2 regions of the Clostridium sp. 'White wine YQ' genome follow, and region 2 is predicted to be linked to the other one. Evidence: predicted binding sites of a transcription regulator. Region 2 holds the regulator's gene; the other holds the start of a gene.
What was found. Region 2 encodes CtsR, which represses protease genes until heat stress. Its sites were predicted from a motif close to AAGGTCAANNAAGGTCAAAT; they were not measured.
Positions count from the first base shown of each region.

Region 1: a site for CtsR is predicted at 4,579-4,598, ahead of clpB (ATP-dependent chaperone ClpB). Genes of this name have one in related genera too.

Region 1 is NZ_JAQYUU010000001.1:335,012-347,360, forward strand. Features, by position in the region: gene PTZ02_RS01585 (helix-turn-helix domain-containing protein) at 1-691, shown strand, start outside; gene PTZ02_RS01590 (helix-turn-helix transcriptional regulator) at 711-1,973, shown strand; gene PTZ02_RS01595 (helix-turn-helix domain-containing protein) at 2,433-4,499, opposite strand; gene clpB (ATP-dependent chaperone ClpB) at 4,654-7,251, shown strand; gene PTZ02_RS01605 (transposase) at 7,388-8,293, shown strand; gene PTZ02_RS01610 (response regulator) at 8,415-8,993, opposite strand; gene PTZ02_RS01615 (ATP-binding protein) at 8,993-10,807, opposite strand; gene PTZ02_RS01620 (alpha/beta-type small acid-soluble spore protein) at 10,919-11,110, opposite strand; gene PTZ02_RS01625 (P1 family peptidase) at 11,322-12,290, opposite strand; gene PTZ02_RS01630 (ECF transporter S component) at 12,344-12,349, opposite strand, start outside.
Region 2 is NZ_JAQYUU010000016.1:3,191-15,539, reverse strand. Features, by position in the region: gene PTZ02_RS19360 (NADP-dependent glyceraldehyde-3-phosphate dehydrogenase) at 1-690, opposite strand, end outside; gene PTZ02_RS19355 (glutaredoxin domain-containing protein) at 708-929, opposite strand; gene PTZ02_RS19350 (NAD(P)/FAD-dependent oxidoreductase) at 929-1,870, opposite strand; gene PTZ02_RS19345 (ATP-dependent Clp protease ATP-binding subunit) at 2,136-4,586, opposite strand; gene PTZ02_RS19340 (protein arginine kinase) at 4,599-5,621, opposite strand; gene PTZ02_RS19335 (UvrB/UvrC motif-containing protein) at 5,635-6,156, opposite strand; gene PTZ02_RS19330 (CtsR family transcriptional regulator) at 6,170-6,625, opposite strand; gene PTZ02_RS19325 (MBL fold metallo-hydrolase) at 6,764-7,414, shown strand; gene PTZ02_RS19320 (DUF362 domain-containing protein) at 7,492-7,662, opposite strand; gene PTZ02_RS19315 (heavy-metal-associated domain-containing protein) at 7,751-7,954, opposite strand; gene PTZ02_RS19310 (PSP1 domain-containing protein) at 7,975-8,880, opposite strand; gene PTZ02_RS19305 (DNA polymerase III subunit delta') at 8,882-9,811, opposite strand; gene PTZ02_RS19300 (cyclic-di-AMP receptor) at 9,829-10,158, opposite strand; gene PTZ02_RS19295 (dTMP kinase) at 10,279-10,956, opposite strand; gene PTZ02_RS19290 (aminotransferase class I/II-fold pyridoxal phosphate-dependent enzyme) at 10,990-12,349, opposite strand, start outside.

The DNA of each region.
Region 1 (12,349 bases), on a different contig from region 2:
TACAGCTTTATTCAAAACTGAAAATATTAGTGAATCAATAAACTATTCATTTTTAGCAACTGAAAAATTTAAACGAATCCATAACAAAAAAGAATATGCTAGAACTCTATTATTATTATCAGAAGAATATAATAAAAAAGGGGACTTGGCAAATGCAATAAAATATTCTGAAAAAACACTAGATGTTTATAAGGAATTAGAAGACACAAAAAATATTGGAGAAATAGAAAATAATTTAGGGAAGTTATTTTATGAATTTGAGAATATAGAAGAGTCTTTTATGCATTATGATATTGCCAAGGAAATAAGAAGTAAAAATGCTGATAACAAATTAATAGAAACTCTTATAAATATATGTGAAAACTATTTGAAATTAAAAGATGTTGATAAGAGTGAAGAAATTATACGTGAGATATATGAAAAGATTGAAGACAATGATATAGTCAACCGAATTGAGTGTAATTTATTAAATTATAGACTTCGTTTAATACAAGAAGAATATGAAGAAGCTGAAAATATATTGGTAGAAACATACAATTATGCAGTTAATAATGAATGTAGTAAAAAGGCAGGACAAGTAGCTATAATACTTGGAAAATTCTACATAGATAATAAAAGAGACAAAGAAGCAGCACAATATTTAGATTATGGGATTAATATATTTAGCGACATAGGGTTATTAAGAAATTAATAATAGATTGGGTGATATGATGGAAATACTATCAACTGGGGAAAAAATAAAGCGTGCAAGAGTTTATAAGGGAATTACATTAAAAGAACTGTGTGGGGATAAAATATCCATTTCAAAAATGAGTTGTATAGAGAACGAAAAAATTAAAGCAGAAAAAGAAGTTCTCGAGTATATTGCCTCAAAATTGTATTTGGATTTAGATTATTTATTAAAAGATGTTAAAGAACAACTTGTCGATAATATAGAATTAATTAGAAAAAATCTTTTTTCAGGGGAAGATATAGAAGAAAATATTAAATATAACTTAGAATATGCAAATGAATATGAGTATTTTGATTTATCTTTTGAATTAATGCACTTACTATTTCAATACTATCTTGAGGAGTCAAAGTATGAAAATATTCAATTGATAGTATCTCAGTACTATTATTTATCTCAAAAAAACATTGATAAAGAAATTGTTATAAAGTATTTTCATGACATGGGCAAGTATTTCTGCCAAAACAAGGAATATACTGAAGCTATAACATATTATGAACGACTTATAGAAGTACTTAGTAACAGTAAATTTAAGGATAGAGGCGAATATGCATATACGTTATATAGTAAGGCATTATGTTACTATAAGTTAAAAGAAATACATAAGGCTTATGATGATATGAAGTGCGTAGAGAAATATATTAAATATGTTGAAGATCCAATAAATAAGGGTAAAATGTACAACCTGTTAGCAACATTGTGCATAAAACTAAAGAAACCTGAAGCAGAGGCTTTAGTAAAAAAGGCATATAGTTTTCAAAAGGACAATCCTATATCATTAGCACTTTCAAAGTGGAATTATGGAGAATGTTATTTTGGAATTGGAGAAAAGGGAAGAGCTATAAATGAGATAGAAGAAGGATTGAATATCTTCCCAAAACATAATAGGATAAAATATGTTGAATTCATGAATAACTGCATAAAGCTATTTATAGATTATGAAGAGTATGATGAGGCATATAACATATGTGATGAAGCTCTTAACCTGGCAATTGATTGTGATAATATAAGATTAATTGAAAGATCATATTATCTGAAAGGGACAATATTACAAAAGCAAAATAAGGTTCAAGAAGCTGAAATGTATATGAATCTTTCATTAGATGCTATCTTGAAAGTTGGTAATAAGGAAGATAGGTATCAAAGATACATAGACATGGGACAAATGTACTATAAACTGGGTGAAATAAGAGATGCTTTAAAGTATTTTTCACTAGCTTTATCTTTAGAGAAAACTTTATAAACTAAATTTTGTTAAAATTATAACATTTTAGGTCGGAATAATAAGAAAGAGTTGCCCTTAACTTATGAGAATTCATATTAAGGACAACCCTTTTTATTTGCAATATAAAATTAATTTATGTCCAAATAAATATATAGACTAATCAAATTATTTTTATCAATAAAATGAAAAGTATATATACTAATATTTTTTAATTAAGTCAAAAGTTATTTCAAATAAGCTCAATTTAGGACTGAAGGAGCTTATTTTTATTGGCTTAAATATTCTTTTTAATATTTTCATACACTCACGCTCCCTTTAATATTTCTTAATATTATTATAGAGGTAAGTTTTGTAAAATTCATTGACAATTAAGGCTATAAAATGGTACATTTGCGAGAAGTTATTCACAAATCCAGTACTAGTAAAAACAAAAAAACACCTTAATTAAGGTGTTTTTGTACTCTTTTATTATTGGTTTTACACTTTCTTTATTATTATTAAATGTGCACCATACCCTTTTAGTTTAGGGAGCAGGTTTAAAACAGAACTTTTCTTTGTATATCTAAAATTAATTCCTGGGAAAGAAGCCTTGTGAAGAATTTCCCTTTCCTCTTTGTTTAATCTAATTGGTTTTCCCATACCTAACCAATAATTATAGGAAGAACCTATTTTTTCATTTAATATATAAGTAGTTATTTGTGCATTACTATTTATGTTTACTATATTTAAGGATATCTTCTTTTCGGTTGTATTTTTAATACCTCTTCTTTTTTCTAAGGTTTCATAGCTAATTAAATTATTAAGTTCTTCACCGTAATTATAAAGAAGAATTTGATACTCATCTTCGCTTTTTGTTACTAAATAGCCATCGCCTTTTTGGACAAGAATATCTCCTAATTTACCAAGTAAATAGTAGGCATAATAAGAAGGTTTTTTAATTCCCATATCATTTACCAATCCAGAAGAACCAAAAAATACTTCATTAGTAAGTACTACCTCTTTCTCTAATACGTCAAAAGCTCTAATAAAATTTAAGGATATGTTATTATTAGCTACTTGGTGAATAATATAAGGTATCATATAGGCTGAGTCGTATATTTTGTTTATTTCTAGGTGATTTCCTATATAACCTTCATCTTCATACTCCAATGAGTTTTCCTCCAAAATTTTAATAATCTCATTTTTAAGTTCAGAAGGAAAGTCACTATGGAATTGATACTTTATATTATAAAAATCGATACTCTCAATTTCAGAAAAATACTCTACATAACTATGGAAGGCATTTATTAATTCCTCATCTGTAAGCTCTAATTGTTCCAATAAAACTAGTGGAATAAGTTCAATATATTCCATGAATTCAAAAACAGTCTTAGTTTTATTCCAGTTATAAAAACTGCTGCCAGGGAAAATTCCCATATCTCTGTGGAAAAGATTAAATATTCTTCCGTACCTAAATGAGATTTCTTCCTGAATTTCTTCAAGGTTATCTTTATTATCTTCAATTAGAAGGTCGAAGGCATCCCCTACATTAATTACTTTTCTAAAATCATCTGAGAAAGGAGAAATTTCTTCATCCATGTTAATATGAATTTTATGAATTCTGTTCTCATAGTTAAATCTGTCATAATCCTCAAGATAAGGGTAAAGAAATTTAAGTGCTTCAGAAGTTTCTAAATAAGTTAGTTTTTTTGCTTTCTCATAAGATTTCTCATCTAGTTTATACTTCTTTTTATATTGGAGTGGAGTACACTTGTAGTAAAATTTAAAATTCTTATTATAATATCTTGTATGAGAAAAACCAACCTCATCAGAAATTTCTGAAATGCTCATGTTGCTATCTAAAAGCAGCTTTATAGACTCTTCAACTCTTGTAAGATTTAATAAATCAGTAAAACTATATCCAGTTGCGTTTTTTATCTCATGTGAAAGATAGTCTGCGCTTAAAAATTCTTTTTTAGCTATTTCTTGAAGACTTATTTTATTATTGTAATTATTGAAAATATATTTTGCAATTCTATGATATCTTTCTAACTGTTCTTCATTGTCCTTTAGTTCTTCTTTCTCATAGGTTAGATAGTGAAAGTTGTTAATTAAATGATATAGCATATCTATTAAAGTACTTTCAATTTCTTCATCATAGTCTTCTCTTTTTTGTATGGCTTCGCAGAGAATAATTGAAAGAAAAATTCTAAGATCTTCATATTCCTGACTTTCTTGAGCACCTTCGTCTGAACTATTAAGATAGAAAAACATATTTTCGATGTCATTATAATATTTTTCAAAAAAACTTGAGTCCATATGGAAGATTAAAACTCTATTATCAGGATCCTTAGAAAAAATTCTATGAGCTTCGTTGTTGTTGATTACTTCCATCTCTTTTTCTTCAATTTCATAAGTATCTGAATCTATGGTTACATTTATGGTACCTTTAAGTACAAATATTATCTCAATAGCGTTGTGCCAGTGAATAGGATAATCCTCAATTGAGCAATATGAAATTGTTACTGGCATATCTAGTGGATAAATTATATGCTCTCTTCTCAAGTTCTCACCTCAAATTATTTTATTATAAATATATTATATCATAAAGGACAAAAAGAGATAAAAGGAAGATTGAAATAGACTTTGACTTTCTTTGACTTTTATATTATTATTTAATTAAAGCAAGATACAAGGAGAATTTTAATGAGGTGATAATATGAATATTGAAAAAATGACTTTAAGGGTGCAGCAATCATTAAATGATGCACATGAAATAGCGGTTAAGAACAATCATCAAAGCGTAGATTCAGTACATCTTTTTGCTGCTCTTATTAATGCAGAAGATGGACTTATTTCAAATATTTTAAGTAAGATGGGAAAGGATATAAAGTCACTAAAATCGGACACTGATTCACTCTTAGCGGGTATGCCTAAGGTGCTAGGTTCAGCAGCATCTTCATCAGGGGTTTATGCTACTAGAAAAATAGAAGAAATACTTATAAAGGCAGATAAATATGCTGAAGATTTTAAAGATATGTATATAAGTGTAGAGCATGTATTCTTGGGGATTATTGACATAGAAAATAAGAATGTAATAGGAAATTTATTAAATAAATATGGTATTACAAAGAATGAATTTTTAAAGGTTTTAAAAGAAATAAGAGGAAGTCAAAGAGTCGAAACACAAGATCCAGAAGGAACATATGACGCTTTAAGCAAATATGGAGTTAACTTAGTTGAATTAGCCAAGAAACATAAGTTAGATCCTGTTATAGGAAGAGATGAAGAAATAAGAAGAACTGTTAGAATTCTTTCTAGAAGAACTAAAAACAATCCTGTACTTATTGGGGAGCCTGGAGTTGGAAAAACTGCCATAGTTGAAGGGTTAGCAGAGAGAATTGTTAGAGGAGATATTCCAGAGGGGTTAAAAGATAAAATAATATTCTCACTAGATATGGGTGCATTAATTGCAGGGGCAAAATATAGAGGAGAATTTGAAGAGAGATTAAAAGCTGTATTAAAAGAAGTTCAGAGTTCAGAAGGTAGAATAATATTATTTATTGATGAAATTCATACAATAGTTGGTGCAGGTAAAACTGAAGGTGCAATGGATGCTGGGAATTTAATTAAACCTCTTTTAGCAAGAGGAGAACTTCACTGTATAGGTGCAACAACCTTTGATGAATATAGACAATATATTGAGAAGGATAAGGCTCTTGAGAGAAGATTCCAGCCAGTAGTAATTGATGAGCCAACAGTAGAAGATACAATATCAATTTTAAGAGGATTAAAGGAAAGATTTGAAATACATCATGGAATAAGAATTCATGATTCTGCAATAGTTGCAGCTGCAAAATTATCAGATAGATATATTCAAGGAAGATTTTTACCAGATAAGGCCATAGACTTGATAGATGAAGCGGGTGCAATGATAAGAAGTGAAATAGATTCCTTGCCAACAGAACTTGATGAGGTAAGAAGAAAGATTTTTCTATTGGAAACTGAAAGAGAAGCATTGCTTAAGGAAAAAGACCCAGCATCAATTGCAAGAGCTCAATCAATAGATAAAGAACTTGTAGAGCTAAAAAGCAAAAATGACGAGATGAGTGCAAAATACGAAAAAGAAAAGTCTCATATATCAGAGATTAGAGAGCTTAAAAAGCAGCTAGATGATGCTAGAGGAATGATTGAAAAATATGAAAGAGAGTACGACTTAAATAAGGCGGCTGAACTTAAATATGGACTTATTCCATCCCTTGAAGAGAAAATAGCCGAAAAAGAAAATGAAGTTAAAGAAAACTATGAGGGAGCTCTTTTAAAGGAAGAAGTTACAGAAAATGAAATATCAAATATAGTATCTAAATGGACTGGAATTCCTGTAACTAAGCTAGTAGAAGGTGAAAAGAAGAAACTTCTAAGATTGGAAGAGGAATTAGGAGAAAGAGTTATAGGCCAAAATGAAGCTATTCAATCAGTTACAAATGCAGTTATAAGAGCAAGAGCAGGACTAAAAGACGAAAATAGGCCAATAGGATCATTCATTTTCTTAGGTCCAACTGGTGTGGGTAAGACTGAATTAGCTAAAACATTAGCAAGAACTCTTTTTGACTCAGAGGAGAACATTATAAGAATTGATATGTCAGAATACATGGAGAAATACTCTGTTTCTAGATTGATAGGAGCCCCTCCAGGATATGTAGGGTATGAGGAGGGTGGTCAGCTAACAGAAGCAGTTAGGAGAAAACCATACTCAGTTATCTTATTTGATGAGATTGAGAAGGCTCACCAAGATGTATTTAATGTATTCCTACAAATTTTAGATGATGGAAGACTAACTGATAATCAAGGTAAAACAGTAGACTTCAAAAATACCATTATAATAATGACTTCAAATATAGGAAGCTCATACTTACTAGATGGAAGCACTGGTGGCAAAGTTTCAGAAGAGTCAAAGGCTAAGGTTATGAATGAAATGAAGGCAAGATTTAAACCGGAATTCTTAAATAGAGTTGATGATATAATAACCTTTAGTCCATTATCATTAGAGAATATTAAGAAAATAATTGATATATTCTTGATTAAGGTTAAAAATAAAATGAAAGAAAAGAATGTAACCCTAGAAATAACCGATGAAGCTAAAAAACTAATTGCTGATGAGGGCTTTGATCCTGTATATGGTGCAAGGCCATTAAAGAGATATATTGAAAATACATTAGAAACAAATCTTGCAAAAAGAATTATTTCTGGAGAAATCTATGATGGAGTAACAGTAATTATCGATGAAAAAGATAATTCTTTAGTTTTTAAGGTTTAATAATTGGGGACGGTTAACATTTCTTATACCTAAATTAGATATAAGAAATGTTAACCGTCCCCTTTTAAAATCAGCTTATGTGTTGAATAGGCAAGCAGATTATGGCAATAATTCAAGAAATAAGGAAGGTGAATTTATGCCAAGAACAGCAAGAATAAAAGTAAGTAACGGAATTTATCATGTAATGGTAAGAAGCATCTCTGAAATAAAACTTTTTAAAAATGATTATGATAAAATTCAGTATTTAGAGTTTTTAAAAGAATGTCAAAAGTTTTATGTTTTTAAAATTTATGCTTTTTGTTTAATGAATAATCATGCCCATTTCATTATTGATTCTTGTGGAAGTGATATATCAAAAGTAATGCATAGAGTTAATTTAAAGTATTCAAGATATTATAATCACAAATATAAGCGGCATGGACATCTGTTCCAAGACAGATTTAAGAGTAAATTAATAAATAGCGATAGGTATCTTATAAACTTGTCATTATACATACATAATAATCCTAAAGATATTAAAAAATACAGGAGATTTCCTGAGAAATATAGATTTTCAAGCTTAGGTTCTTATTTGAATTTAAAGGATGATGAATTTCAAATAGTTGATAAATCTTTTATAAATTCTTTGATAGCAGAAGATTCATATATGGCATGTAAAAGATATTCGGAGAAGATTAGAAGATATTCAGGAATAAATATTAATGAAGGTGAATTTAAAGAAGAAAAAAGTCAATATATAAGTGGAAGAAAAATTATAGATAGAAATTTCACTTTAGACTCCATTTTTAAATATATAAAAAATAAATATGGTTTTGGACGCGATATGCTTAATATTAAAAATAGAAGAGAAACACTAAAAGCAAAGGCAATTGTGGTAGTCTTAATGAGAAGTTTAGGTAACTTTAAAGGTAGTGAGATTTCTGAAGTTTTAGGGAATATAACTTATTCAAGAGTATCAAAGCTATGTGGAATAGGCATTAATTTAATTATTTCCGATAAAGAATACAATGACGAAATTTATAACTTTTTAAAGATGGCATAAATTAAAAAATTCACTTGAAATTTTGGTTATAAAATAGGTAAAAGATAGACAAGCTAATTTGTCTATCTTTTTTTTATTAAGAATAGCTAAATATTAATATAGAACATAGAATTAATTAATGTTAACCGTCCCCAAGTATTTCAGCCATAGAAATAAACTTTTTCGCTTTTTCAAAATTTCCTTGAAGCTCAGCAATCTGACTTATTAATAGGTAGATTTCTTTATTTTCCTTATCTATAGATAGAGCTTTATTTAAAACTTCTTCTGCTTTAAAATAGTCACTTTCATCTATCAACTTTTTAGATAAAACTAAGTATGAGTTAACATCTTTTTTTATAGTATGTTTTCTTAAAACTTCGTCTAAAACTGATTTAATTCTTTTAGTTGTGAAAGGTTTCTGAAGATAAGCAGCAGCCCCGAATTTAGTGCATTCTACAGCATTCTTTATTGTTCCAAATGCAGTCATCACAATAACTGTTGTTGATTTATTCATTTTTTTAATTTGTTTTAAAAGCTCTGTTCCTGATACATTTGGAAGTTTTATATCTGTAAACATTAAGTCAATTTGATGGTTATTAAATATTTCTATTGCCTCTTCAGCATTTTTTGCCTCAAAAACCTTATATCCTTCTATTTCTAAAAAGGTTTTTAGCATTTCTCTAATATTTTTAGTATCATCTACTACTAAAATAGTTTTCATTATATGCCTCCTATTATTGGAAGTGTAACCTTAAAGATACTTCCTGATCCATATACACTATTACAAGTTATTGTACCGTTATGAAGTTCAACTATTTGCTTAGATAGAGGTAGTCCAAGTCCGGTACCATTTGATGTATCGTTGCCTCTATAGAATTTATCAAATATTTTATCTATTTGCGATTTGCTAATACCAATACCTTGATCCTGTACGGTAAGAATTATTGATTTATCATCGGAATATAAAGAAATAAATACTTGTTTGTTATCTAATGAGTATTTTATAGAATTAGAGATAAGGTTATTAACAACCCAAGAAAACTTCTCCTTATCAATAGAAATCATTGGTAAAGCCCCTATTCTTTCAAAATTTAATGTTATATTTCTAGCATGAGATATAGTACAAAAATTCTTAATCGAATTTTTAATAATATCAGAAATATCTGCAATCTCAAAATTTAAGTAATTTTGATCAGTTTCTAATTGAGTAAGCTTTAAAAAATTATCAATCATATTAAGTAAGTTTTCTGCATCTTCTTGTATTGTGTTGATAACTCTATATCTTTCATCAACATTTTCAATTATAACACTTTCTTCAAGCATTGATGAGCCCATCATAATTGAAGTTAATGGAGTTTTTAACTCGTGTGAAAGAGTGCTAATAAAGTCCTGTTTTAATTTATCAAGTTTTTTAAGTTCAGTAATATCTTGAAAATACACTATTATTCCATTTAGGTTTGAATCTCGGTTTTTTATAGTTGAAACAGATACATTAAAACTATGACTATCTTTATGAAAATTCATAACTTTAGATGCACCACTAAAGTTAACCTCTTTAGCCTTTGAAATAAAATCAAATAAATCTCCATCTGTAATAAAATCTAATATATGTTGTCCTATTAGTGAGGCTTCACGAAATTTAAAGAAATCCTCACAAGCATCATTTATTAAGATGCACTTAAAATTGTTATCTAAAACAATTAATGGGTTTGATATACTTTTAACAATTGATAGTGACTTGTTTTTCTCTTCCATAAGTTGTCCCAAAGTTGAGTCTTTAAACTCCTTAATCCTTTTTGACATATTGTGAAATTCTTTATATATTTCGCCTATCTCATCTCCTGAATTAATAGGTCTATTAAATGAAAAGTTTCCATCTTTAAAGCCACGTATTGCATTCTGAAGGTTTACTAGAGGGAGTAGCAGTTTATCTAAGTATTTATTTGATAAAAGAATACTTAGAAATAAGACTATCAAAGAAGATATGAATAAAAATTTCGAAGAAAGGATTATTTTTTCTTGAGAATTTAGTATCTTTACTTTCATAGCATTATTATTAAGTTCATATATAGCATCTAAATTTTGCTTAAGTTCATTATAATTATTTTGTATTTCATTATAATAACCTGAGATACTATTTCCTTTATCGTAAGAATCAAAAGTAGTTTTACCTGTATTAAAAAATTTAATAAATAGTGCTTTTGTTTGATTATTTAAGTCAAGTTCCCCGTTTTCAGAGGTTCTATCAAGCTGAATAGCATAATTATCATAAAACTTTTTTTCTAAATCTAAAAAATTGTTCTTATAAGCTTCATTTTTAGTAGAAATATAATTTAATAATGCAAAATGCTGGTTTTCTGTGATATCCTGCATATTTTTAACAGCATTAATACTATCAAAATTATATTTATAAAAACTATTAATAGAATCTTTTATATAGAAAAAGTTATATAGCGAAATAATTACAATAACTGCATTGACTGATATTAATAGAGTAATAAGTATTTTAAATTTTACCCGAAGGCTATTTTTCAAGTTAAACAACTCCTTATGTTGATTATATTGATATTAATAAAATATATTATATGACAAAATTCTTAAATAAAAAAGATGTCTCCTATAAGGAGACACCCTTTTGTTTACTAATTATTTTATATTGTTTTCATATTGTTCAACCATTCTCTTTACCATTTCTCCACCGATTGAACCTGCTTCTCTAGCAGTTATATCTCCATTGTATTCTTTTAAGTGAACGCCTAATTCACTAGCTACCTCATTTTTAAATTTAGATAGCCCATTTTTTGCATCTGGTACTAATGTTCTATTACTTCTTGCCATAACAGTTTCCTCCTTTTATCCCTTATGGGATTTTATATTTTATTTGCTAAGCTTTATTTGCTTTGCATCATTATTTTGTGCACTCTTGTTTTTAATACACTATAATATCAGAGGTAAAAGAGGAAATGTGTACATGTCTAACCAAAAAATAGGACAAATTGTTATAATAATGCACTTTTATATTTTTATAAAAAACAAATAAAAAAATACATCATTTATTAAATTCTTTATAGGAAATTAATCCATGAACTGAATTAGCTTCTTTAATCCCACGAACAATAGCCTTTTCCATCACTTGAGCAGCTAAAAGTCCAACAACATTTATGTCAGCATTTACTTTGTTTGTAGATAAAGCAAATATAGTATCACCATCAAACATTGTATGAGCAGGTCTAATTGCTCTTCCATAGCCATTATGACTCATAGATGCCACTTTATTAGCCTGAGCCTTAGTTAGTATTGCATTTGTAACAACGACTCCTATTGTTGTATTTCCACTAAAAACATTTTTACTTTTATCATATTGTGAAATCATAAAGTCTTCAGTGTTTACAAAAGTTTTTTTATCATCAGATAGAGCACCAGCGATAATAGTATTAGTTTCCGTATCAACTATATCACCTAATGCATTAACCGCAACGATTGCACCTACTTGAAGATCTCCAACTTGTACTGCATAAGTTCCAAGCCCACCTTTCATGGAAAATTCAGGTCCTTTAAATTTCCCAACAGTTGCTCCTGTACCAGCTCCAATATTTCCATTTATATCGCCCTTATACTCCTCAGAATTAATACAGGCTTGAAGGCCCATTAATTTATCAGGGCGAATATCTGAACTACCAATAACAAGGTCAAATAATACAGCACTACAGACAATCGGAACTTTGGTAACACCAACATCAAAACCTATTGAGTTTTTTTCTAAGTATTCCATTACGCCTGCAGAAGCATCTAAGCCAAAGGCACTTCCACCAGATAATACTACAGCGTGAACTTTATCAACAAGTTCCATAGGATTTAAGAGGTCAGTTTCTCTTGTTCCTGGAGATCCACCACGGACATCAACACCTCCAGAAGCACCTTCTTTACAAATAACAACAGAACAACCAGTGCATCCTTCTAAATTTTGAGCATGACCAAGCTGAATTCCATGAATATCGGTAAATTTTATCTCATTCATAATAATACCTCCATATCATAAAAGCATCCAAGAACCTTGGATGCTTATAATAATTACGA
Region 2 (12,349 bases):
TGGATGTGTTACTACATAATCACCAATTTCGCTTCCTCTTCCAGTTATAGTATTTAGTACACCTGCTGGAACTCCTGCTTCTTGGAATACTCTAACTAAATGAAGAGCACTGATACTACCTTGAGTTGCAGGCTTTAGAACTACACTGTTTCCTGCCATTAATGCAGGAGCAATTTTTGATGCTGATAAATTTACTGGATAATTAAATGGTGATATTGCAAGAACAACTCCTAATGGAACTCTATTTACTATACTTATTTTACCTTTTCCTGTGCCAGGGAATAGGTCACCTGGAACAGTTTCTCCAGTCATATTTTTAGCAGTATCTGCAGTAAATCTTATATAGTCAGCTGTTCTATGAACCTCTGAAATAGCACTGTTTCTATCTTTTGCAATTTCTCTTATCATAACTTCAGCTATTTCTTCTGCATTTTTATCTAATAAGTCAGCGGCTTTTAATAATATTAAAGCTCTTTCATTAAGTGGTATCTTGTTCCATCCCTCTTGTGCATCTCGCGCATTAGTAATTGCATTATCTGCTTCTTCTTTACTCATGGCTTGAACTTTTCCAATTACGGAGCCATCACATGGAGATTTAATTTCTATGAGTTTACTTGTTTCACTTGTAACCCAATTTCCACCAACTAGGTTTCTATAAATATTGTTTTCACAACATAAATTTTTAAACATGGTTTTCTCCTCCTCTTCTATAAAGCCTGATCAATCTTATCTCTATCAAATCCTACTATTATACTACCATTTATATCTATAACTGGTACACTTCTTTGTCCTGATATTCTGAATACTTCTTCTCTATTTTCTTTAGCATCTGCTACTATAATTTCCTCATACTCAACGCCTTTAATATCAAAATATTTTTTTGCTTTAACGCACCAAGGACACCAATCTGTTGAATATATTTTAACCATTACTTTTCTCTCCTTTGTTCTACTATATACTTTTCAGCATCTAATGCAGCTATAGTTCCATCTGCAACTGCAGTAGTTATTTGTCTAAATTGTTTTTCTCTTACGTCTCCAGCTGCATATACGCCTTTTACATTAGTTCTCATATTTTCATCAGCAAGTATATATCCAGCCTTAGTTAAATTTAAATCATTCTTAAATAAATCTGTTTTAGGCTCTGTTCCTATATAACCAAATACAGCATCCATTGCAATTTCCTTTTGCTCTCCAGTAACTGTATTTTTAATAATTCCTCTATCGATAAAGCTTCCACCCTCAACATTTACTAAATCCCAATTATACATAACTTCAATCTTAGGATGATTTAGTACTTCATGAAGCGTAGCCTTCTCTCCTTTAAAATAATCATATCTTCTTATCATAATTACCTTTTTTGCAAACTTTGTTAAGAACAATGCCTCTTCTAAAGCAGAATTTCCACCTCCAACTACAGCAATTACTTTATCTTCATACATTGCACCGTCGCATACAGCACAATAATGTACTCCCTTGCTAGAGAATTTTTCTTCATTAGGTAGTGGTAATTTTTTAGGAGTAGCGCCAGTTGAAATTATCACAGCTTTAGGTCTATATATATATGAATCTGTTTCTATTATCTTTTCATCATCAGTTAACTTAGCACTTTGTACTGAATCAAATTCATCAATTACCGCACCAAGCTCCTCTGCCTGTTCTTGCATTAAATCCGCAAGTTTTCCACCCTCAACGGTTTTGAAACCTGGATAATTTTCTATAGTATAACTTGTTCTTACCTGTCCACCTAATACAGCATTTTCTAAAAGCATCATATTAAGCTTAGCTCTTGCTGCATATATAGCTGCAGTTAATCCAGCTGGTCCTCCGCCAATTATCATTAATTCTATATCTTTTACCTCTTTGCTCATATATTGCTTCACTCCTCACTTACCCCCCAGGGGTATGTCTAGTTTTATTATAGCACACTTTATTTGAATTTCAAGTATTTTCTAATAAAAATTATTAATTAACAATTGTATCACAATCATTTCGTATACCTATTATTATTCTTCAAAATTATAAATAATACTCCTCACTTTTTATAGGAAACTTATAACGTTATCCTATGCTTAAAATATTATAAATTCCTAAAGAGTAAAAAAATAAAAAGAGTCAAAATGACTCTTTTTATTTCTAAACTGGAGTAAGTGGTGTAAAGACTAATCCCTCTTCCTCACTAGTTACTTTTACCTTATCACCTTTTTTGATGCTTCCTTTAAGTAATTCCTCTGCAAGCTTATCTTCAACCTTTTTAGTAATAATTCTCCTTAATGGTCTTGCTCCATAAGTTAAGTCACTACCTTCTTTTATTAAAGCCCTTTTACTCTCCTCGTCAAATTCTAAGTGAATTTCTTGCTCATCTACTCTCTTTACTATTGAATCTAACATAAGATCAATAATTTGAATTAAATCTTCTTCTTCAAGGCTATGGAATACTATTGTATCATCAATTCTATTTAAGAATTCAGGTCTAAAGCTTCGCTTTAGCTCATCCATAATATTCCCCTTCATTTTTTCATACTCACTCTCGGCTTTATTTTCATCAATTGAAAAACCTAAAGTCTTCTGTTTCTTAAGCATATGAGCTCCAAGATTTGATGTCATTATAATAATGGTGTTTTTAAAGTTTACTGTTTTTCCTTTAGAGTCAGTCAATCTACCATCTTCTAATATTTGAAGAAGAATATTAAATACATCTGGATGTGCTTTTTCTATTTCATCTAGAAGTATAACAGAATATGGTTTTCTTCTTACTGCTTCAGTTAACTGTCCTCCTTCATCATATCCAACATAACCTGGAGGAGATCCTATTAATCTTGAAACTGAGAATTTCTCCATATATTCTGACATATCGATTCTTATTATGCTATTTTCATCCCCAAACATAGCTTCTGCTAATGCCTTTGAAAGTTCAGTTTTTCCTACCCCAGTAGGTCCAAGGAATATAAATGACCCAATAGGTCTATTTGGATCTTTAAGTCCTACTCTAGCTCTTCTCACTGCTCTTGCTACAGACTTAACTGCCTCTTTTTGACCTATCACTCTATTATGAAGAATCTCTTCAAGTTTTAATAATTTATCCGCTTCTTTTTCAGTAAGTTTTTCTACTGGAACTTTTGTCCATTTAGATACAACTGCTGCAATTTTTTCAGCATCAACTATCTGAGTTTGAACTGAAGTTTGTGCACTCCAATTGTTTTTAAGTCCTTCCAATTTTTCTCTTAACTCTTTTTCTTTATCTCTTAATGAAGCTGCTTTTTCAAAATCTTGCACTGTAATAGCATCATCTTTTTCTTTCTTTGTTTTATCAATTAATTCTTCTATTTCTTTTAAATCAGGTGGTGCTGTAAGATTTTCTATTCTAACCTTTGCTGAAGCCTCGTCAATTAAATCTATTGCTTTATCTGGCATATATCTATCTGTGATATATCTATCTGATAAGTTTACTGCTGCATCCAAAGCTTCATCTGTTATTTTTACTCTATGGTGAGCTTCATACTTATCTCTTAACCCTTTAAGTATTTGTAAGGTTTCTTCCTTTGATGGTTCTCCAACATTTATAGGTTGAAATCTTCTTTCTAATGCAGAGTCCTTCTCTATATATTTTCTATATTCATCTATAGTTGTGGCTCCAATACATTGAATCTCACCTCTAGCCAATGCTGGTTTTAGTATATTTGATGCATCTATTGCACCCTCTGCTCCACCTGCTCCAACTATTGTATGCATTTCATCAATGAAGAGTATAACATTGCCGACATTCCTTATCTCTTCCATTACTTTTTTAAGTCTATCTTCAAATTCACCTCTATATTTTGCTCCAGCTATCATTGAACTTATATCTAAGGAAACTACTCTTTTTTCTTTTAATATTTCAGGTATATTCCCTTCAACGATCTTTTGAGCTAATCCTTCTGCTATAGCTGTTTTACCAACCCCTGGATCTCCTATTAAGCATGGATTGTTTTTAATTCTCCTACAAAGAATTTCTAAAACCCTCTGTGTTTCTTCATCTCTTCCTACTACAGGATCTAGGTTTCCTTCCATTGCCATATCAGTTAAATCTCTACCATACTGATCTAAAGTTGGAGTTTCTTCTCTATGCTTTCTTTTTCCTTCTTCAGCATTACTCTGTGGATTATTTGTATTAGCCGAAAGTGCTGCTATTAAATCCTTTTTTACCTTATCAAAATTAACATTTAAGGTATTTAGAATTGTAAAAGCAACCCCCTCTCTTTCATTTACCATTGCAAGTAACATATGTTCTGGGGAAATATAATTTTGACCTAAATTCCTAGCTTCTAATAAGCTTAAGTCTAATAATCTTTTAGTTCTAGGAGTTAATGGTATATCCTCCTTAACAGATTCAAAATCCCCTTCTCCTACATATTGATGAAGTAAATTGATTACTTGGTCTTCTTTTACTCCGTATTCTTGCAATAAATCTTTGCTTATTCCATCTTCAGCTATTATTCCTAGTAGAATATGCTCTGTTCCAATGTATCCATGTTTAAAGTTTTGAGAATGCTTTTGAGCTTTTAATATGACCCTTTGAGCTCTCTCTGTAAATTTACCATACATCATTTTCTCCACCTCCTAAGTTTCTAATAAAATCTTTCTGATTATATTTGCTCTCTCAATGTTTAAATCTCTTTCCTTTAAGCCTATACCCAAGTGATTCTGCAAAGTAGCATTCTGAGAATAAATCAATATCTTATTCAATTTCTTAATAGTTATATCTTCTATTATTCCAAGTTCTACACCTAATCTTAAATTTGATAATAAGGATAACCCCTCTTTCAATGTAAGTATCCTGGAACTCTCTAGCAATGCACGTGCTCTAAATACTTTATCTTCAAGCTCGTATTTATACTGTTTAAGATATATTTCTCTCAATTGCTTTTCTTGAGAAACAACCTGTAAAGTCACAGCTTCTAAATTATTTAAGATATCTTCATCTGTAACTCCTAAGGTTACCTGATTTGATATTTGATAAAGATTTCCTTCTCCTTTGGAGCCTTCACCATATAATCCTCTTATAGTCATTCCTACTTGTGCCAAGCCTTTAAGTAATTTATTCATTTCATTATTTAAAGTCAACGCTGGCAAATGAACCATAACTGAAACTCTCATAGCTGTTCCTAAGTTTGTAGGACATGCTGTCAAATATCCAAGCTTTTCATGAAATGCATACTCAAGCTTATTTTCAAGCAAAGAATCAATTGTATCCGCTTTTTCATATACTTCCCTTATATTATATCCTCCTGATATACATTGTAATCTTATATGGTCTTCTTCATTTATCATCAAACTAATTGTTTCATTGTTATCCACTATGAAAGAAGCCACATTACTATTTTTAACAAGATTAGGACTTATTAAATGCTTCTCAACAAAACTTTTTGCTAAGTTAGGAGTTACTTCCCATAAATTATAAGTATTATACTTATCATCTTCAGAAACAGACTCCATAAAAGCATCCCTTACTTTTTGTCCTATCTGTGCACCTTCTTCTTTAGTTAATTTATTAGGGAATGGGAATTCTTTTAGATTTCTTGCTAGCCTTACTCTGCTAGATATAACAATATTCTCTTTATTACATTCTATCCAACTTTCCATAAATCTTCCCCTCCTATTCTCCTAATTTATCTTGTAGTACTTTGATTTCATCTCTTATTTCTGCTGCTCTTTCATACTCTTCAGCTAAAATTGCTTTTTGTAATTCTTCTTTTAGTTTTAATATCTTATTTTTTTCCAAAATCTCTTTACCGCATTTCTCAGGAATTTTTCCTATGTGCTCAACATCTCCTTGAACTCTCTTTATTATAGGACTTAAAGATTTTGAAAAACTCTCATAACACTCATTACATCCAAGTAACCCAGTTTTCTTAAATTCATTATAGGCCATACCACATTTCTTACAGTATATGTCGCTCTCTGTTTGCGTTTTACTATTTTTATTGTAATAATCTACAAGCCCTCCTAGTATACTTTGAAGTGGAAATCCATCAAATTCTTCAAAGGAAGTACTTACAGGTATATCAGATATGTCAGCTGCACACTTTTCACACAACCTTACTTCACTTTTATTTCCATTAATAATCTTAACCATATGAACTGTAGCTTCATTTTTGTTACACCTCTCACATAACATATTACTTCCTCCTTTATGATAATAATAATGCAACTGTAGCTTTTAAAATGTCAGCTCTTAATTTATTTTTATTCTCCACAGAATTTAAAGTTCTTTCATTGATTACCATCTTTATAATCTCAAATTCCCTTTCATCTATAATGTCTGCATCATATAGGCTTTCAAGCAGTGCTATAGCATTATGGTATGTTATAGAATCTCCAATACTTTCATCTATTAATTCTTTTCTTCTCTTATGATTATCATATTGCACTTTTCTTATTACAATATATCCTCCGCCGCCTCTTCTACTCTCAATCAAATATCCTTTTTCATGACTAAATCTTGTAGTTAGTACATAATTAATTTGAGATGGGGCACAACTAAATCTATCTGCTAATTCATTTCTTTGAATTTGTAGTTGCTTATCTTCGCTTTCTAATATCAAGCTTTTTATAAATCCCTCAATTACGTCTGATAATCTTGCCATTTCAGCACCTCTTTACCTTGACTTTCTTTGACCTTTATTAAATATATATTATCATATAATAATCATTAGTGCAATTGCTTTATAATGCAAATTAATAATATTTTTTACTCTATTTGGGTATACTTATTTTGAGGTGATATGGTGGAAATTATATGGTTTGGTCATTCTTGTTTTCTAATTAAAACATCCACTGGGAGAAAAATTCTTATGGATCCTTTTGATGAAACTTTAGGCTATCCAACTGTTGAGGAAGAGGTTGATATTATAACCATATCTCACAATCATTTTGATCATAATTATATTAATAAATTAAATTCTTCATGTAATATTTGCAGAGAACCTATAAAATATTCCTTCAATTTTTGTAGCATAGAGGGATTTGTTTCTTATCATGATAATTTGAATGGAATGAAAAGAGGGCCAAATATCATATTTGTAGTAGAAATTGATGGATTAAGAATATGCCATTTAGGAGACCTAGGACATATTCCAACTAAGGAAAGTAGAAGGTTATTAGAGCCAATTGATATTCTGATGATTCCTATTGGTGGTAACTATACAATTAATGGGAAGGATGCTAGCTTATTAACTAAATTACTTAATCCTAAATTTGTTATTCCTATGCATTACAGCACCCCTTATGTATCTGCTTCAATTAATGGGGCTGAAGACTTCTTAATATCAATGAGAAATATACATTCTTTAGAAGGTAATAAACTAAATACCTCTTCTTTAGATTTTAATGTTTCCGAACCTAAAGTAATATTCTTTTCTATTTCTGATTTATAAAGTTATCAATAATATTAAAATATATAGATTGATAAAATAAAAAAACATCGCTTAAACAGCGATGTTTTTTGTTTAAATTATTCTTGAACTGGTGCTCCTACTGGGCAAACATTAGCACAGTTTCCACAATCGATACAAGAACCTGCATCTATAACAAATTGTGTATCTCCTTGGCTTATTGCATTTACTGGGCATTCAGCAGCGCATGCTCCGCAGCTTACGCAAGAATCTTCGATTTTATATGCCATAACCAACACCTCCTAATATTTTTGACGAAAAACGTCATGTCTATTTTAGCATGTTTGATTACATTTTAAAAGTCTTTTAGATTATTTTTTATACTACAGTATAACCTAAAGATTCCACTGAATCGATAATTTTATCTATTGCAGTAAAATAATCGTCATATATTATATTAGCTTCGCCCTTCTCTCTACTTATTTCACATGCTACAACCCCTTGGTTAGATGCTATTGCATTTTTTATCTTTCGTACATCTTCAGCAGTCTTCATTCCTGCAATCCTTAATGAAGATTTCATTCTAATCCCCCTTGAAAGTTTTAATTTCCCTTTATTAAATCCTTTATTAATGCTTTATCTGCATCATCTTCTATTACTAATTTAATTTCACCATCATCTACACTATCTTCATAAGTTCCAGATACTAACTCAACATCTTGGATATTATATTCTCTGATAATTTCTTCTTCCCCAAATGGCATTCTAACTTTAACAATTTCCTTAACTGTATTATTTGCTACAACTTCACCTTTACCGTCATCAGTAGCAACGACTGATCCTACTCTAGGTAATCTCTTTCTAATATCTTCATAAGTACTTTGTTCATAATTTAAGCAACACATTAATCTTCCACAAATTCCTGAGATCTTAGTAGGATTTAAAGAAAGATTTTGTTCCTTAGCCATCTTAATTGATACCGAAGCAAAATCTCCTAAGAAACTTGAACAACATAGTTGTCTACCACATGGTCCAAGTCCTCCTAACATTTTAGCTTCGTCTCTAACTCCTATCTGTCTTAATTCAATTCTTGTTTTAAATATTGTAGCTAAATCCTTTACTAATTCTCTAAAATCTACTCTTCCATCAGCAGTAAAATAGAAAATTACTTTGTTATTATCAAATGTATACTCAACATCAATAAGTTTCATATTTAATTGGTGCTCTTCTATCTTTTTTAAACATATTTCAAAGGCATCTTTTTCTTTATCTTTATTTTCTTTATGCTTATCCTTATCTTCTTGGTTTGCTACTCTTAAAACTGTTTTTAATGGTGATATAATCTCTTCTTCAGAGATCTCTTTTTCCCCAATTACACATTCTCCAAATTCTATTCCTCTGGCAGTTTCTACTATTACATAGTCACCTTTTTTTGCTCCAGTATCTATTGGATCAAAATAATATATTTTACCCGCTTTTTTAAAGCGTATCCCTACAACTTTTATCATCTTAAACCTCCATAAGATCTACAATCATAACATTTAATGTTAATGCAAAATTTGTATTACTCTTTAGTCTTTCTCTTGTATCATTTATTATACTTACTATTTTATTTAACTTTATAAAACTCATTTCTTTTGATAATCTATCTATTTCATGAAGCTTATCACTATTTATAATTAACTTCTTATTTTCAACTTCTTTATAAATTGAGATATCCCTAACAAATGAAAGTAAAACTTGTAAAAGCTCTTCCCAATCCTCTTTATAATTTTTAAAACTTTCTTCAAACCTTATTACAGCCTCTTTATTATTAGTCTTTATCTCTTCTAAAAGTTTACATAATAAATCTCTTAAGTTCGCTAACTTTTCATCATTAATAAAACGTTCTGCTCTTCCTGGAATTCCACTACTATATGCAATCGCAGCATTTTTCTTATCTTCATCTAAAGCATTAAATTTCAAATTAATATATTCTTCTACCTCTAATAAACTTAATGGTGAAAGCTTATGAACCTGACATCTTGACTTTATCGTATCCAAAATTTGTTCTCCACTTTCACATAATATTATTATATATACTCCTTTAGGAGGCTCCTCTATAGTTTTAAGTAACGCATTTTGAGCTTGAATTGTAAGCTTATTGCCCTTATGTATTATAACTACTTTCTTTTCTCCTTCGAAGGGCTTTTTATTTACCTCTTGTATTATGTCTCTAACTTCATCAATCCCTATAGATTTTTCCTTAAGCCTGTAATGTACAATGTCTGCATAATCTCGTTCTTCCTTCTTATCTAATATTCTTAAAGCAAAGATTTTTGCGAGAGTACTTTTTCCTATGCCGTCTTCTCCTATAATTAAATGAGCATGAGAGAGTGCATTTTTGTCTATAAGCTTATTAAAAACCTTTCTTATTTCATTATGACCAATAAACTCCATTGCACTCCTCCTACAAATTAAATCTTAATAAATTTATCTACATCAACTACAAACACTGTTGCCCCACCCACTTGAACTTCAACTGGATATGACATAAATACATCTGCTGTTCCAACCATTGGTGTTGGTGAAACCATTAACTGATCTCTAGTTTTACATGTATCTTCAATGATTGCAATTACATCATCAAGTTTTTCTTTTTCTACTCCTATTAACAAGGTAGTATTTCCAGCCTTTAAGAATCCTCCTGTTGTTGCAAGCTTAGTTACCCTAAATCCACCTTCTGTTAGAGCTTCAACTAAATCAACAGAATCATCATCTTGAACTATTGTAATGACTAACTTCATAATATTTCCCTCCTTTTAATCTATACCCCTTATTAATACTTATTTTACCACAAATTAAATACTTAAAATATACTTTTATAATATTCTAACACTCTACTAATACAATTTATCTCTATTTAACTATAGGTACTTCTTTACATAATTATATATATCGTTATGTATGTCTTCTATACTTCTTAATTTATCACCGTCATTACATTTTATTTTGTCCCAATTATACTTATTTGCAATATCTAAACTATTATTATATGAGTTCACTAAATATTCCTTATTACTCTCATGAATATCTTTTTCTTTTCCACCTGTAAATTTATTTGCTCTTTCCTTCATAAGTTCTTGACTTATCTCTGGAGGCATATCTAAAAATATTACACAATCTGGTATTGGTAACCCATATAGATCAAATTCTAATTCATATAACCAATTTAGGTATTTTTCTCGTTCACTTTTATCCATTTTAACAGCTTGATGTACCATATTGGAAGTTGTATATCTGTCTGAAATTATTATTCCACCATTTTTGTAGAAATCTTCCCAATCTGTTTTATATGATGCAAATCTATCAATTGCATAAAAAGTTGAAGCTGCATATGCATTAACATCTTCAGGTTTCTTTCCAAAGTCACCATTTAAATACATCTTTACTGGTGCACATGCAGGACTATCATAATTAGGATATGTTATTTTTCTTACATTATAGTTTTCCTTAACTAATCTATCATAAAGCCTTTGAGTTTGTGTAGCCTTTCCTGATGCATCTGATCCACTTTCGATTATAATTAATTTACCTTGAGCCATAACTTTCCCTCCATTATCTATTCTAACTAATTACTAATTAGCTACTACTTTAACTTTTCCATCCTGAATTCCAATAATATCAATATTATCCTCTAATAATTTAATAAGCTTGTCCTTTTTTTCTTTAGATATCTTCTCTCCCATCATTATAAATGGTATACCTGGTGGATATGGTGTAATGTTCTCAGCTGCTATATGCCCAGTTATATGACTTACATCTAATAAAGCCGTGGCTTTATCTAGTATCTTATATGGTTCAATAATTTCCCCATCTTGTATATCTAAATATGAACTGTATTCTTTATGGCTTTCCTCTTCATTCTTAACTAATCTCAATTCCAAAATTGCTTTTTCTAACCTATCAAAATCTTCTTGAGTATTAAAAGGTGTTGAGATAAGTACTACAGTTCTTCCAAAACTCATTTCGCATTGTATTCCTTTTTCAAGTAAATACTTTTCTAAGTTAATAGATTTATATTTCCCACTTTGAGTAATAACTATTTTAGTTGTATCAAAAATCCACTTAGAACTTAAGTCTTCTTTGCTCAAAACTTTTATATATGGGACTTTTTTAACATTATCTTTAAAATTATTAATTCTGTCAATTAATATATCATACTCTTTATCTGCTTTTTCTTGAAGATAATATCTACTGTAATCTAAAGTCACTAAAAAGATGTATGATGGACTTGTACTTGTGAATATCTTAAGATAAAATTCTATCTTTTCTTTATACTCTTCCTTATTTATATGTAAATAAGCACTTTGGGTTAAGGATGGTAGTGTCTTATGTGCACTCATTACTACCATATCAATTTCATATTTTAATGGATTTTCAGGTAAGTTTTTATTAAACCCAAAATGTGCTCCATGTGCTGCATCTAATAATATCTTGACACCTTTTTCTTTGCACTTTTCTACGATTTTTTTTAAATTAACTCCTATTCCAAAATAATTAGGATATGTTAAAATAATCCCTTTAATATCACTTTCTTCTTCCAGTACTTGTAGGAAATTATTCATATCTATTCCCAATGTCACGTCTAGATTTTCATCTACAGAATTTTTAAGAAATACTGGTTTCAGTTTTCTAAGCAAAATTCCATTGTAAATAGATTTATGACAATTTCTTTCAATTAAAACCTTATCTCCTTCTTGAAATGCCGCGAATATCATTGAAAGGTTACCAGAAGAACTCCCATTAACTAAAAAGTATGATGATTTACTCTCATAACAATTTTTTAATAGCTCTTGTGCATCTTTAATTATTCCTTGTGGATTATGCAAATTATCTAAACCTTCAACCTCTGTAATATCTGAGCTTGGAATAAGTTCTAGCATATTTTTACCAAATGCCCTTCCTAACTTATGACCTGGCATTGAAAAAGGTGCT